Regions from separate parts of the Bacillus sp. Medicinal_06 genome, predicted to be linked through region 2. Evidence: riboswitches for the same ligand, from Rfam matches in the RefSeq annotation. Region 2 holds a riboswitch; the other holds the start of a gene.

Region 1 (6,238 bases), on a different contig from region 2:
ATACATGATTCCTAATAAGAAACGCGTGTGAACATTGTTCCGCGCGTTTTTTGTTTATCCAAAAGCGTGCTGCAATGAATAGAAGAAGATTGGGGTTATAAGTTTTAGAGGAAATAAGGGAGGAATTCAAATGTATTTACACGGCACAAGCCGAATCAATGACCAAGGACACTTAGAAATTGGAGGATGCGATACAACGCAGCTAGCAAAACAATATGGAACACCGCTTTATGTATACGATGAGGCTGCTATTCGTGAAAAATGTCGCGCATTTCATCGTGCATTCCAGGAAAGTGGGTTCTCTTACCAAGTAGCATATGCAAGTAAGGCGTTCTTGTGCATGGAGATGTGCCGAGTAGCTCGTGAAGAAAATATGTCTTTAGATGTTGTTTCCGGGGGCGAATTATATACTGCTTTACAAGCTGGTTTTCCAGCATCACGTATTCATTTTCATGGTAATAATAAGACGGAAGAAGAGATTATAATGGCGCTGCGAGCAGGTATTGGCTGTTTTGTAGTAGATAATTTCTTGGAAATGGAAATATTACATGACTTAGCAGAGCGGTATGGAAAAATTGTAAATATATTAATTCGAGTTACACCTGGAGTAGAGGCGCATACTCATGAATATATTACAACAGGGCAAGATGATTCGAAATTTGGTTTTGGAGTTTCTACTGGTCAGGCAATGCAGGCGATTCAAGTAGCACTAGAGAAATCAAATTATAACGTGTTAGGTATTCATTCGCATATTGGATCGCAAATTTTTGAAACAGCAGGATTTGTTCGGGCAATTGAAGTATTACGGAACTTTTTAGAAGAAATCAGAAAGCAAACAGGCTATGTAGTAACTGTATTAAATGTTGGTGGAGGATTTGGAATTCGCTACACAGAGTCTGATACACCGCTTACGCTTGAAACGTATGTGCATGCTGTAACGAATGCAGTGAGGGAACAATTTACAAGAAAGAATTATCCACTCCCTGAAATTTGGATTGAACCAGGGCGTAGTATTGTCGGAGATGCAGGAACAACAATTTATACAGTAGGAGCTGTAAAAGATATTCCAGGTATTCGTAAATATGTGTCAGTTGATGGAGGAATGACGGACAACTTAAGACCAGCTTTATATGGAGCACGTTATGAGGCAATGCTTGCCAATAGAGGAAGAGAAAATGCCGAAGAGATTGTATCAATTGCTGGAAAGTGTTGTGAGAGTGGGGATATGCTTATTTGGGATATAGAACTGCCACAAGTTACTTCTGGAGATTTGTTAGCAATCTCTTGTACAGGAGCATATGGATATTCTATGGCGAATAATTACAATCGCATTCGCAGACCGGCTGTAGTATTTGCAAAAGGCGGGGCGTCACAAGTTGTTGTCGAACGCGAAACATATGAAAATATAATTGGGAACGATCGCATACGCATAAAAGAGCTTGTGTAATCAATAAAAAGGAGTTGTTCGAACTGGGCAACTCCTTTAAAAAAATAAAAAATATAAAATATATCGGAAAACTAGGATTGAAAAAAATCAGAATTATGATAAAATACAAATACAAAGCTTATCAAGAGAAGCGGAGGGAACTGGCCCTACGAAGCTCAGCAACCTGCTTATGGGAGCAAGGTGCTAAGTCCAGCAAAATGGCATCCATTTTGAAAGATAAGGTAAAATATATTACCGAACAGTCTTTTCGAAATGGGAAAGATTTTTTTTATGAATAAAAAGGGGGGCTGTTCGTGGGAGTGCGTGGACATTTTGACGAAGTAGCTGAAAAGATTCAAACGATGCTTGCGGATATGAAATATGGTTCTATTACAATTGTTGTGCAAGATGGAAAAGTGATTCAGCTTGAAAAAAGTGAAAAAGTACGCTTAAAGTAAAAAGCGCTGACTAGAAAAACTAGAGGCGGTTTTAACCTATTGTATTAGGTTAAAACCGCCTTTTTGCGTTACAGGGGGAAAAAACATGCTGACGTATGAAACATGGAAAGAGGACTTCATTTCTTTTTCTGAAGAAGGTGAAACAAAAGGAGCACTGCAAGTATTAGAGTGGGCTTATAACCATTATAAGGGTGAAATTGTATACGCGTGTAGCTTTGGTGTGGAAGGTATGGTTTTATTGCATTTAATAAACCAAGTAAATCCATCTGCTAAAGTTGTATTTTTAGATACAAACGTTCATTTTCAAGAAACATACGATTTAATTAAACGAGTGCGTGAAAGGTTTCCGGGTTTCGAAATTATTGAAAAGCAACCTTCGCTCACACTTGAAGAACAAGCAAAGAAGCATGGGAATAATTTGTGGGAGCATAATCCAAATCTCTGTTGTAAATTAAGGAAAATCTTACCCCTTGAAGAATCTTTATCGGGTGGAAAAGCGTGGATATCAGGGCTAAGGAGGGAACAGTCTGAAACGCGGAAATATACAAAGTTTATCAATCAAGACCATCGTTTTAAATCTATTAAAATTTGTCCGCTCATTCATTGGACGTGGAAGGAAGTGTGGCGCTACGTATATAAGCATAATTTGCCTTATAATCCATTGCACGACATTGGTTATCCAAGTATAGGGTGTGAAAAATGTACGTTGCCTGTAGGAGATGGAGAAGATTCAAGGGACGGACGGTGGGCTGGAAAGATGAAAACGGAATGTGGCCTTCATTACCAATAAGAACTGGATTGATTTTAAATATATATGAAAGAGGCGTACAAGGAAATGAGTAAAACAAATATATTAGTAAATCGCGTTGATGAAACGTATGAAATAAAGGGAATTACAAAAGAAATTGAATTAGACAAAATTGCGTTAAGTGATTTAGAGCTTCTTGCGATAGGTGGTTATAGCCCGCTTACTGGCTTTTTAGGGAAAGAGGACTATCAATCTGTAGTAGAAAAAATGCGTTTAGTAAACGGTGATGTATGGAGTATCCCTATTACACTACCAATAACGGAAGAAAGGGCGAAACAATTAAAAATTGGTGAAGAGGTTCGTCTTGTTAAAGAAGGAATCACGTATGGTGTTATTCAAATAGAAAATATTTTTACACCGGATAAAGAGAAAGAAGCATTGCTTGTTTATAAAACGACTGATATTGCCCATCCAGGTGTGAAAAAATTATATGATAGACCGAATATTTATGTTGGAGGAGCAATCACGCTTGTAAAGCGCTTTGAAAATGATAAGTTTGCTTCTTATCATTTAGATCCAAGCGAAACGCGTGCAGAGTTTGCAAAACGCGGCTGGAAAACGGTAGTGGGGTTTCAAACGAGAAATCCTGTTCATCGTGCGCATGAATATATTCAAAAGTCTGCACTGGAAATTGTAGACGGTTTATTTTTAAATCCACTTGTCGGTGAAACGAAATCAGACGATATTCCGGCTGATGTGCGTATGGAAAGTTATGAAGTGCTTTTGAAAAATTATTATCCGAGCGATCGTGTCTTTTTAAGTGTTTTTCCGGCAGCAATGCGTTATGCAGGGCCACGTGAAGCGATATTTCACGCACTGGTTAGAAAAAACTTTGGCTGTACACATTTCATCGTGGGGCGTGATCATGCTGGGGTAGGAAATTATTACGGTACGTACGAAGCGCAAGAGATTTTTGTGAACTTTACAGTAGAAGAGTTAGGGATTACACCGCTCTTTTTTGAGCATAGCTTTTACTGTAAAAAATGTGAAGCGATGGCTTCTACGAAAACATGTCCGCATAGTAAAGAAGAGCATGTTATTTTATCGGGAACAAAAGTAAGAGAAATGTTGCGAAATGGAGAGATACCACCAAGTACATTTAGCCGTAAAGAAGTTGTAGAAATATTAATTCGTGGTTTACAAAAAGAAGTCGTAACAAAATAAGGAGAGAGTAAGATGGGCGTAAATATAACTTGGCATACAGCATCTGTTTCAAAAGAAGAAAGACGAAAGAAAAGTGGTCACCACAGCTTTGTACTTTGGTTCACAGGGTTATCAGCTTCTGGAAAATCAACAGTAGCAAATGCGGTTGCTAGGAAATTGTTCGAAAAAAATATTGGGAATTATGTACTAGATGGCGATAATATTCGTCATGGTTTGAATAAAGATTTAGGATTTTCCGAAAGAGATCGGACAGAAAATATTCGCCGGATTGGTGAAGTGGCGAAGTTATTTGTAGATCAAGGGACAATTGTACTAACAGCATTTATTTCTCCATTTCGAGTGGATCGCCAGCAAGTAAGAGATATTCTCAAAAAAGATGAGTTTATTGAAGTGTTTGTAAAGTGTCCAATAGAAGAATGTGAGAAACGTGATCCGAAAGGACTTTATAAAAAAGCGAGACAAGGCGATATTAAGCAATTTACTGGTATTGACTCGCCGTATGAAGAACCTGTAGAGGCAGAAGTGGTAGTAGAAACACATCTTTATTCAATCGAACAATGTGCAGAACAAATTATCGGTTACTTACAAGAGCGTAGCTTTATATAGGGGGAATAAAAATGAGTTATGAAAAAGTGTGGGCAAACAATGAAAAGTTAAATGCTACAGAGAAAAAGAAATTAGAAAAAGACGGTTTAGAAATTTTTAAAGCTATCCCGTATTATGCTGAAAATGGGTTTGATTCTATTCCGAAAGAAGAATGGGATTCTTTTAAATGGGCAGGTTTATATTTACAGCGCCCAAAAGAAGCAGGGTATTTCATGATGCGTGTAAATATTCCTTCTGGTATTTTAACGAATGAACAAGTTGAAGTATTGGCTTCTATTGCAGAAGATTATGGTCGTGATGTTCTTGATATTACTACAAGACAGGCGATTCAATTCCATTGGCTTGAAATTGGTCAAATACCAGATATTTTTAATCGTTTAGAAAAAGTGGGATTATCAACAGCAGGAGCTTGTGGTGATATTACAAGAAATATTATTGGGAATCCTCTTGCTGGTATTGATGGTGATGAATTATTTGATACAGCACCAATTGTAAAAGAGGTATATGAGTTCTTCCAACATAATGAAGAATTTTCGAATTTGCCTCGAAAGTTTAAAATGTCAATTAGTACAAATGTATATAATGCAGCAAATGCTGAAATTAATTGTGCTGCTTTTACTCCAGCTACAAAAGAGATTGATGGAAAAATAGTGGAAGGCTTTCATTTACGAGTAGGCGGGGGATTATCTGCCCGTCCGTATTTAGCTCAGGAGTTAGATTTATTCATCCTTCCTGAGCAAGTGAAGTCGGTAGCGATTGCAATTGCTACAGTCTTCCGTGATTTCGGATATCGTGAAAAGCGACATTTAGCACGTTTGAAATTTTTAGTTGCTGATTGGGGTGCGGAAAAATTCAAAGAAAAATTATTAGAATATACAGAGCCTTTACACGATAAAGGAAACGATGCTTTAAAAGGGTGGAATGCAGGTTATTTCTACGGTGTTCATAAACAAAAACAAGGTGATTTATCATACGTTGGTTTTAACGTACCTGTTGGTCGCTTGCATTCTGAGGAGTTGTTTGAAATTGCTAGAATTGCGAAGCAGTACGGAAATGGTGAGATTCGCACATGTAATTCGCAAAATTTTATTATTCCCAATGTTCCCGAAGGAAACGTTGAGGCACTTTTACAAGAACCATTGTTTGAATCGATTTCAGCAAAACCAAAATCATTCATTGGATATGCAGTTTCTTGTACGGGAATTGAGTATTGTAATCTTGCATTGGTAGAAACGAAAGCACGCTTACGAAATATTGCCGACTATTTAGATACACAACTTGTACTTGATGTGCCGGTTCGGATTCATATGACGGGATGCCCGAATTCATGTGGTCAAAGGCAGATTGCCGATATCGGGTTACAAGGTGTGAAATTGAAGACGAAAGAAAAAGGAATTGTTGAAGCGTTTGAAATTTATGTAGGTGGTACCTTACTAGAGGGTGGTGTTTATAACCAAAAATTAAAAGGAAAGATTGATGGGGAAGACCTTCCAGATGTTCTTGTATCGTTTTTAACATACTTTAAAGAACATAAACTGCCAGCTGAAACTTTTTATGAGTTTACAGAACGCGTTGGAGTAGAAAATTTACAATCCGCGTTAAATACAATTTTAGAAGAAGTGATTGCATCTTAGGAGGGAACAATATGGATTTATATCGTTTTGAAGCAGTGTTGGCAAATGGTGTTGTTCCTGTAGTAGTTGTCGCACAAAGTGAGGAACAGGCATTTAGACTTGTTGAGGTAGAATTAGAGAAGTATTTTTTACCGCTGCCAGA
Region 2 (6,238 bases):
AAGAAATTGCAATGCGTGCTGGTGTTAATGAAGTAACGATCTTTCGTAATTTTAAAAACAAAAAGGGCGTCATTGAAGCAGCCGTTTATGAATTTTCATATTTGCCGCATTTACAACGGTTTTTACAAACAGAAATTGTGTGGGAATTAGAAACAGATTTAAAGAATTTAGCAAGACATTATCATAACTTCTTGAATGAAGCAAAAGACATCATTTCTATTGGTATACGTGAAACAGGCGTGTTTCCTGAATTAGATGATGAAATTGCCAAAATACCAAAAGGCTTAAAAGAAGAATTAATGATGTATTTTGCACAAATGCAGCAAAAAGGAAAAATTATTGATACAAATATTGAAGCTCAAGTAATGAATTTTATATGGATTAATTTTGGTTACTTTCTATCCAAATTGCGTTTTGAAAATCGACTTATGGAAATGAATGATGAGAACTTTATTGAGAATAATATAACTTTATATGCTAGGGCATTAAGACCCTAGTATTTATTTAAAATAAAATGCAAGTATGTACTTGCTTGCTGAAGGCGGAAGAATGAATACATTGAAACAATTTTTAAAGACACCAGGTACGTATGTGGGAATTGTGGTAGCATTAGCGTTTCAGCTTATTTTCTTTTGTGTTTGGCTTACAGCTTATGATGGAGTAAATGAAAGAGCCGATCAAATGCAAATTGCTATTGTGAACCAAGATATGAATATGGGAAGCAAAATAGGAGAAGGATTACAGAAAAATTTACCTTTTCAAGTAACGAAAGAGAAGTCTATGGAAAAAGCAAAAGAAGAAATGGATAAGCGTGCATACAATATGATTATTGAAATACCAGCTTCTTTTTCAAAGGATATAAGTGAAAAAGGAAAAACAAATTTAAATTTTCATATTAACCAAGCAAACTCTATGATGGCAAAACAAATGATGGAAGGAGTCGCGAAACAAGTTCGTGATAATGTAAATAAAGAGGTCTCAAATTATAAGCAGCAAGTAGTTGCCGGGAAACTACTTGCTATGGGGCCGGGCAGTGTAGAAGTGATAAAAGGATTAGCTGAAGATTCGGTTGGATTTACGATTCACAAGGTAAATGATGCAAAAGGATTTTCTGTAAATATGGTACCGCTTATGATCGTGTTAGCTTCATTTGTAGGAGCGATGATTATGAGTATGGAACTATCTAAAGTGGCAAAACAGGTAGGGGGAAACTGGGATAGTTACCTATCACGACAAGTGATTAATGGCACAGTATCAATCCTACTTGCATGCATTACAATTGGTTTAATGAAAGCATTTCAACTTGAAGTGCAAGAAACGGTATGGAATGTATGGATATTCCAAGCAATTGTCTTCTTTTCCTTCCTATCATTAACACAAATGTTTATTACCTTATTTGGAAATGCAGGCATGCTCTTTAATATTATTTCGCTTTCTTTACAACTTGTAAGTTCTGGTGTGATGGTACCGTATGCTATGTTATCAAAAACATATCAAACAATCGGTGAATTATTTCCCGCAACATATGCCGCAAAGGGTTATTTCGCAATAGTATTTGGTGGCGGAAACTTAAAAGAGAATGTTATCTTTCTATTATTTATAATTATTATTACTCAAATGGTATCGCTAGTTGCTGTAGGGATATCAGTAATAGTAAAAAGAAAGAGACATGTAATAAAAGAAGCATAAAGAAAAAGGAGTCCTGTTGAAGGATTCCTTTTTCTTTTTATGAAAATGACATTTTACACGGGCTGTTTACTTCTCAACTTTCGCCCATTTGAAGTTAAGTGGCCCTGCAAAATCAACTTCAACTACGCCTTTGACATAAGAACGCTCTAAGTATGTTGTTCCATTTTGATAAAGAGGAGAGATAACGGCATCTTTAAATAAGATTTTTTCTGCTTGTTTTAAAGCTTCCCAACGTGCTTTTTCATCACCAGCTAAGTCGGTTTTAACTTTTTGGATTAGATTATCAAATTCTTTGTTAGAATAGTGATCTAAGTTGTATGAGTTATCAGTTGTAAATAACTCTAAGAATGTAATTGGATCGGCAAAATCCGGGCTCCATCCGTCAATAGCAATCTCATAATTTCCTTGTAGTAATAATGTGACTTGTTGTTTACGTGGTTGAGGCTTAACATTTACTGTTAATCCTTCTAAATTTTTCTCTAGTTGTTCTTTTAAATATTCACCTGTTTTTCTAGGTAGAGAGCCATCACTTGTTAATAATTCAATTGAAATTTTGTCAGATCCTAATTCTTGTTTTGCTTGTTTCCAAAACTGTTGCGCTTCTTTTGTGTTTTCTTTTGTTAAATTACCATTCTCTTCACGGAAGTCTTTTCCATTTGGCCCTTTGGCGAAATTTTTTGGCACTAGAGAATAGGAGGGTAGAGAGCCATCATTTAAAAGCACATTTACAAATGCTTTCTTATCTATCGATTTATCGATTGCTTGACGAACATTTATATTTTGTAACGTTTTATTTTTCTGGTTCATACGTACAAATTGTACCCCGACATCTGGTCGTTCTTTAAAGTTACTATCTTTGCGATATTTATCAACAAGATCAGATGTTAAAGTAAGTCGATCAATTTGTTTTGATTCATATAAATTAACAGCTGTTGAATGATCCTTGACGACATTAAAATTAATTTCTTCAAGTTTCACATTATCCTTATCCCAATAGTTGGTATTCTTCTTGAACTTAAAGCTTTGTTCATGTTTCCAATCACTTAATGTAAAGGCACCATTATAAAGAATCGTGTTATCTTCTAAAGCATATTTATCACCTTGTGATTTGAAGAATGCTTCATTAATTGGTAAGAATGTTGGAAATGCCGTTAAACTAATAAAGTAGGGAACAGGGCGCTCTAATTCAACTTCAAAGGTGTGGTCATCGATTGCTTTTACACCGAGCTGGTCAGCCGGAAGTTCTTTATTATTAATCTTTTTCGCATTTTTTATATCAAAGAATAGAAATGCGTATTCAGAAGCAGTCGCTGGATCAACGGCACGTTGCCAAGCAAAGACAAAATCTTTTGCTGTCACAGGAGTACCGTTTGACCATTTTGAATCTCGTAAATGGAACGTATATTTTGTTTTATCAGGATTAACCGCATGAGACTTTGCTACACCAGGAACAGGCTTGTTTCCTTCACCTAGGTTATATAAACCTTCAAATACGTTTCTCATTACTTGGCCAGAGTCAGTATCTGTGGCGCGAGCAGTATCCATTGTACGGATTTCTGTACCAGTGGCCAAGTTCAATACTTGTTTATCAGGGGCTTTATCCTTTGCTTTTGCTTCACTTGCTTCGTCTTTATAGCTACCGCAACCTGTTAATAAAAGACTTGCTCCTAAAACAGATGCGACAGCAGGTACAAATTTCTTTTTCATGTAAAATTCCTCCTTAAATTGTTTGTTTATTAGTTGATGAACAATTTGTGAGGGAAAGAAAAACTCCCTCTTTTCATATAGAGAAAGAGGGAGTTTTGTTTACAAGGCATGCACCATGTATATAAACGAAGTCCCTCATTCTATCTTTCAAGCATAATGCTTGCAGGAAGTGGCACAGTATTCAAAGTGAACCTGCTGCCGAGGTTTCAAAGGGCCAGTCCCTCCACCTCTCTTGATACAATGAGTAAACATAATGATTTGTATTAATTTTTTTGTTTCTTTGATTATTCAAAATCTTACACCCGGACAAATGAACTGTCAATAAAATGGAATATAGTTTAAATTTTCAGTTTTTTATAAGTGCAATATAAAAATAAGAGTCACTGTGCAATTACACAGTGACTTTTCTCTTAAAAATCAAAATTATCAGGGTCTGGGCCAACACGGTGATTTTCATTTAATGACTGAATTGCTTTCATATCTTCAGCGCTCAATTCAAAATCAAAGATGCTTGCATTTTCGACAATGCGATGCTCTTTAACTGATTTAGGAATGGTAACCACACCATTTTGCAGATCCCAGCGTAAAATGATTTGTGCTGTTGATTTGTTATATTTTGTAGCAATTTCTTGCAATACTGGATGGTCGAGTAATTGGCCTTGCATTAATGGTGACCAAGCTTCTAGTTGAATAGTATGCTCTTTACAGAAAGAGTGAAGTTCTTCTTGCGTTAAGCGTGGGTGATATTCAACTTGATTAATCATCGGTTTCATTTCAGCGATTTCTAGAACATCTTGTAAGTGATGGATTTGGAAATTGCTAACGCCGATAGCACGAACACGGCCTTCTTTATAAAGTTTCTCTAATGCTTTCCATGTTTCTGTGTATTTTCCTTTTACAGGCCAGTGTACTAAGTATAGATCTAAGTATTCTAAACCTAATTTTTGTAATGTTGTTTCGAAGGCTTGTAATGTTGATTCATAGCCTTGATCACTGTTCCATACTTTTGATGTGATAAATAATTCTTCACGAGGAATTCCGCATTCGCGAATTGCTTGGCCAACGCCTTCTTCATTTTTATATACTGCAGCTGTATCGATACTGCGGTATCCATTTTTAATAGCAACTTTTACAGAATCGATTACCTGTGTACCATCTTCAACTTTAAAAACGCCTAAACCAAACCAAGGCATTTTTACACCATTATGTAATGTTGTGCAATCTTGTAAGCTTGTTACTGTCATATTAATTCCCCCTAGCTTTTTTATTTGTTGCTTCAATTGCTTGGTGAATCATCTTTGAAAAATTATATTCATATAAAACTTTTAAACCTTCTGCAGTTGAGCCACCTGGTGTAGTCACTTGTTCACGAAGCATAGTTGGATCTTGTTCTTGTTCTAGCATAGCGGCAGAACCAGTAATCATTTGAATGACAAGGTGTTTTGCGGTTGCTTCATCGATTCCATAGCTTTTCGTTGCTTCAATTAATCCTTCAGTAAAGTGGTAAAGGAATGCTGGGGCACTTCCAGTTACAGCGGTAAGCTGATGTACCTCTTCTTCTGTGCATAGCTGTGCTGTACCAATCCCTTTTAAAAGTAGTTGCAGTGTTTCTTGATGTTCTTTATTTACGAAATGTCCCATTGTATATAGAGAAATAGACTTCCCAATTGTTGCAGCTGTATTGGGCATAATCCAGGCAACAGGTGTACCTTGAGGGAGTTTTTCTTCTAAATAAGATGGACCAATTCCGGCAGCAACTGTTACAACAAACTGATTGGTTAGAAGAGGCGATAACTCCGCTAATAATTGCTCATGTGCAGCTGGTGGCATGGCTAAAACAATGGTGTCTGCATTTTTAATGTGCTCTTTCCAATCATTTGTAATTGAAATGTCATATTTTTCCCCTAGTTGCTTAAGTTTTTCTATGTTACTTCGATTGGATACAACAATTTCTTCGATGTGCTCTTTACTTGTTTTGAGAAGTCCGGCAAAGATTGCTTCTGCCATACGACCGGCACCAATAAATAAAATTCTATGTTTCTTTGGCATATCCTTTATTCCTCCATACCTAGAATATGTTATAAAAAACGATAACATCTTTGAGAGATTTTTGTAAAAAGAAATGACTTATATAAATTAGCAATGAGGGAATACATGTAATGTAACTGTATAATAAGAAAAAAGATAATTAGAAAAATATGGATATAAATAGGCGCTTTCTTTATAATGTGTGTAGAGAAATCATAAAATATTTGGGGAGAGAGGCTTATGGTTAGACATCCAGTTTTTTTAATTATCTCTAGTATTATTTGTATGCTAGTAGGTATGTATATTCAGTCGAGCTATATTGAAATTTTTGCATCTGTTATGGGGATTATAAATGTTTGGTTACTAGCTCGAGAAAAGGTATGGAATTTTTTATTTGGGATGATTACAGTTGCATCTTTTCTATACATTTTTATTACACAGGAGTTATATGCAATGGCCATATTAGCAGCGTTCCAATTCATATTTAATGTATATGGTTGGTATTATTGGATTGCACGTAGTGGAGAGGGAGACGTGAAACCAACCGTTCGCTTAGATTTGAAAGGGTGGATTGGTTATATCATTTTGATTCTAGTTGCTTGGATTGGATGGGGGTATTATCAAATTCGTTATTTAGAGTCGACAAACCCGTATTTAGATGCTTTAAATGCAGTGTTAGGACTTGTGGCTCAGTTTATGCTTAGTAGAAAGATTTTAGAGAACTGGCATTTATGGATCTTATATAATGTTGTAAGTATTGCCATATACATTTCGACAGGTTTATATGTGATGTTAATTCTTGCTCTAATTAATT

Evidence for each region. Region 2 has a riboswitch for S-adenosylmethionine ahead of AC1M36_RS23475 (peptide ABC transporter substrate-binding protein). Riboswitches for the same ligand answer to the same signal wherever they lie in the genome.
Region 1: it holds a riboswitch for S-adenosylmethionine, as region 2 does, so the genes downstream of both, AC1M36_RS14675 (YezD family protein) here and AC1M36_RS23475 (peptide ABC transporter substrate-binding protein) in region 2, are expected to answer to the same signal.

The regions. Positions count from the first base shown of each region.
Region 1 is NZ_JBWYHD010000005.1:336,744-342,981, reverse strand. It holds gene lysA (diaminopimelate decarboxylase) at 131-1,447, shown strand; SAM riboswitch class I at 1,563-1,670, shown strand; gene AC1M36_RS14675 (YezD family protein) at 1,741-1,884, shown strand; gene AC1M36_RS14670 (phosphoadenylyl-sulfate reductase) at 1,970-2,674, shown strand; gene sat (sulfate adenylyltransferase) at 2,720-3,856, shown strand; gene cysC (adenylyl-sulfate kinase) at 3,869-4,462, shown strand; gene AC1M36_RS14655 (nitrite/sulfite reductase) at 4,474-6,096, shown strand; gene AC1M36_RS14650 (DUF3906 family protein) at 6,108-6,238, shown strand, end outside.
Region 2 is NZ_JBWYHD010000013.1:63,180-69,417, reverse strand. It holds gene AC1M36_RS23485 (TetR/AcrR family transcriptional regulator) at 1-497, shown strand, start outside; gene AC1M36_RS23480 (YhgE/Pip domain-containing protein) at 550-1,689, shown strand; gene AC1M36_RS23475 (peptide ABC transporter substrate-binding protein) at 1,756-3,396, opposite strand; SAM riboswitch class I at 3,534-3,638, opposite strand; gene AC1M36_RS23470 (aldo/keto reductase) at 3,807-4,640, opposite strand; gene proC (pyrroline-5-carboxylate reductase) at 4,642-5,445, opposite strand; gene pnuC (nicotinamide riboside transporter PnuC) at 5,665-6,238, shown strand, end outside.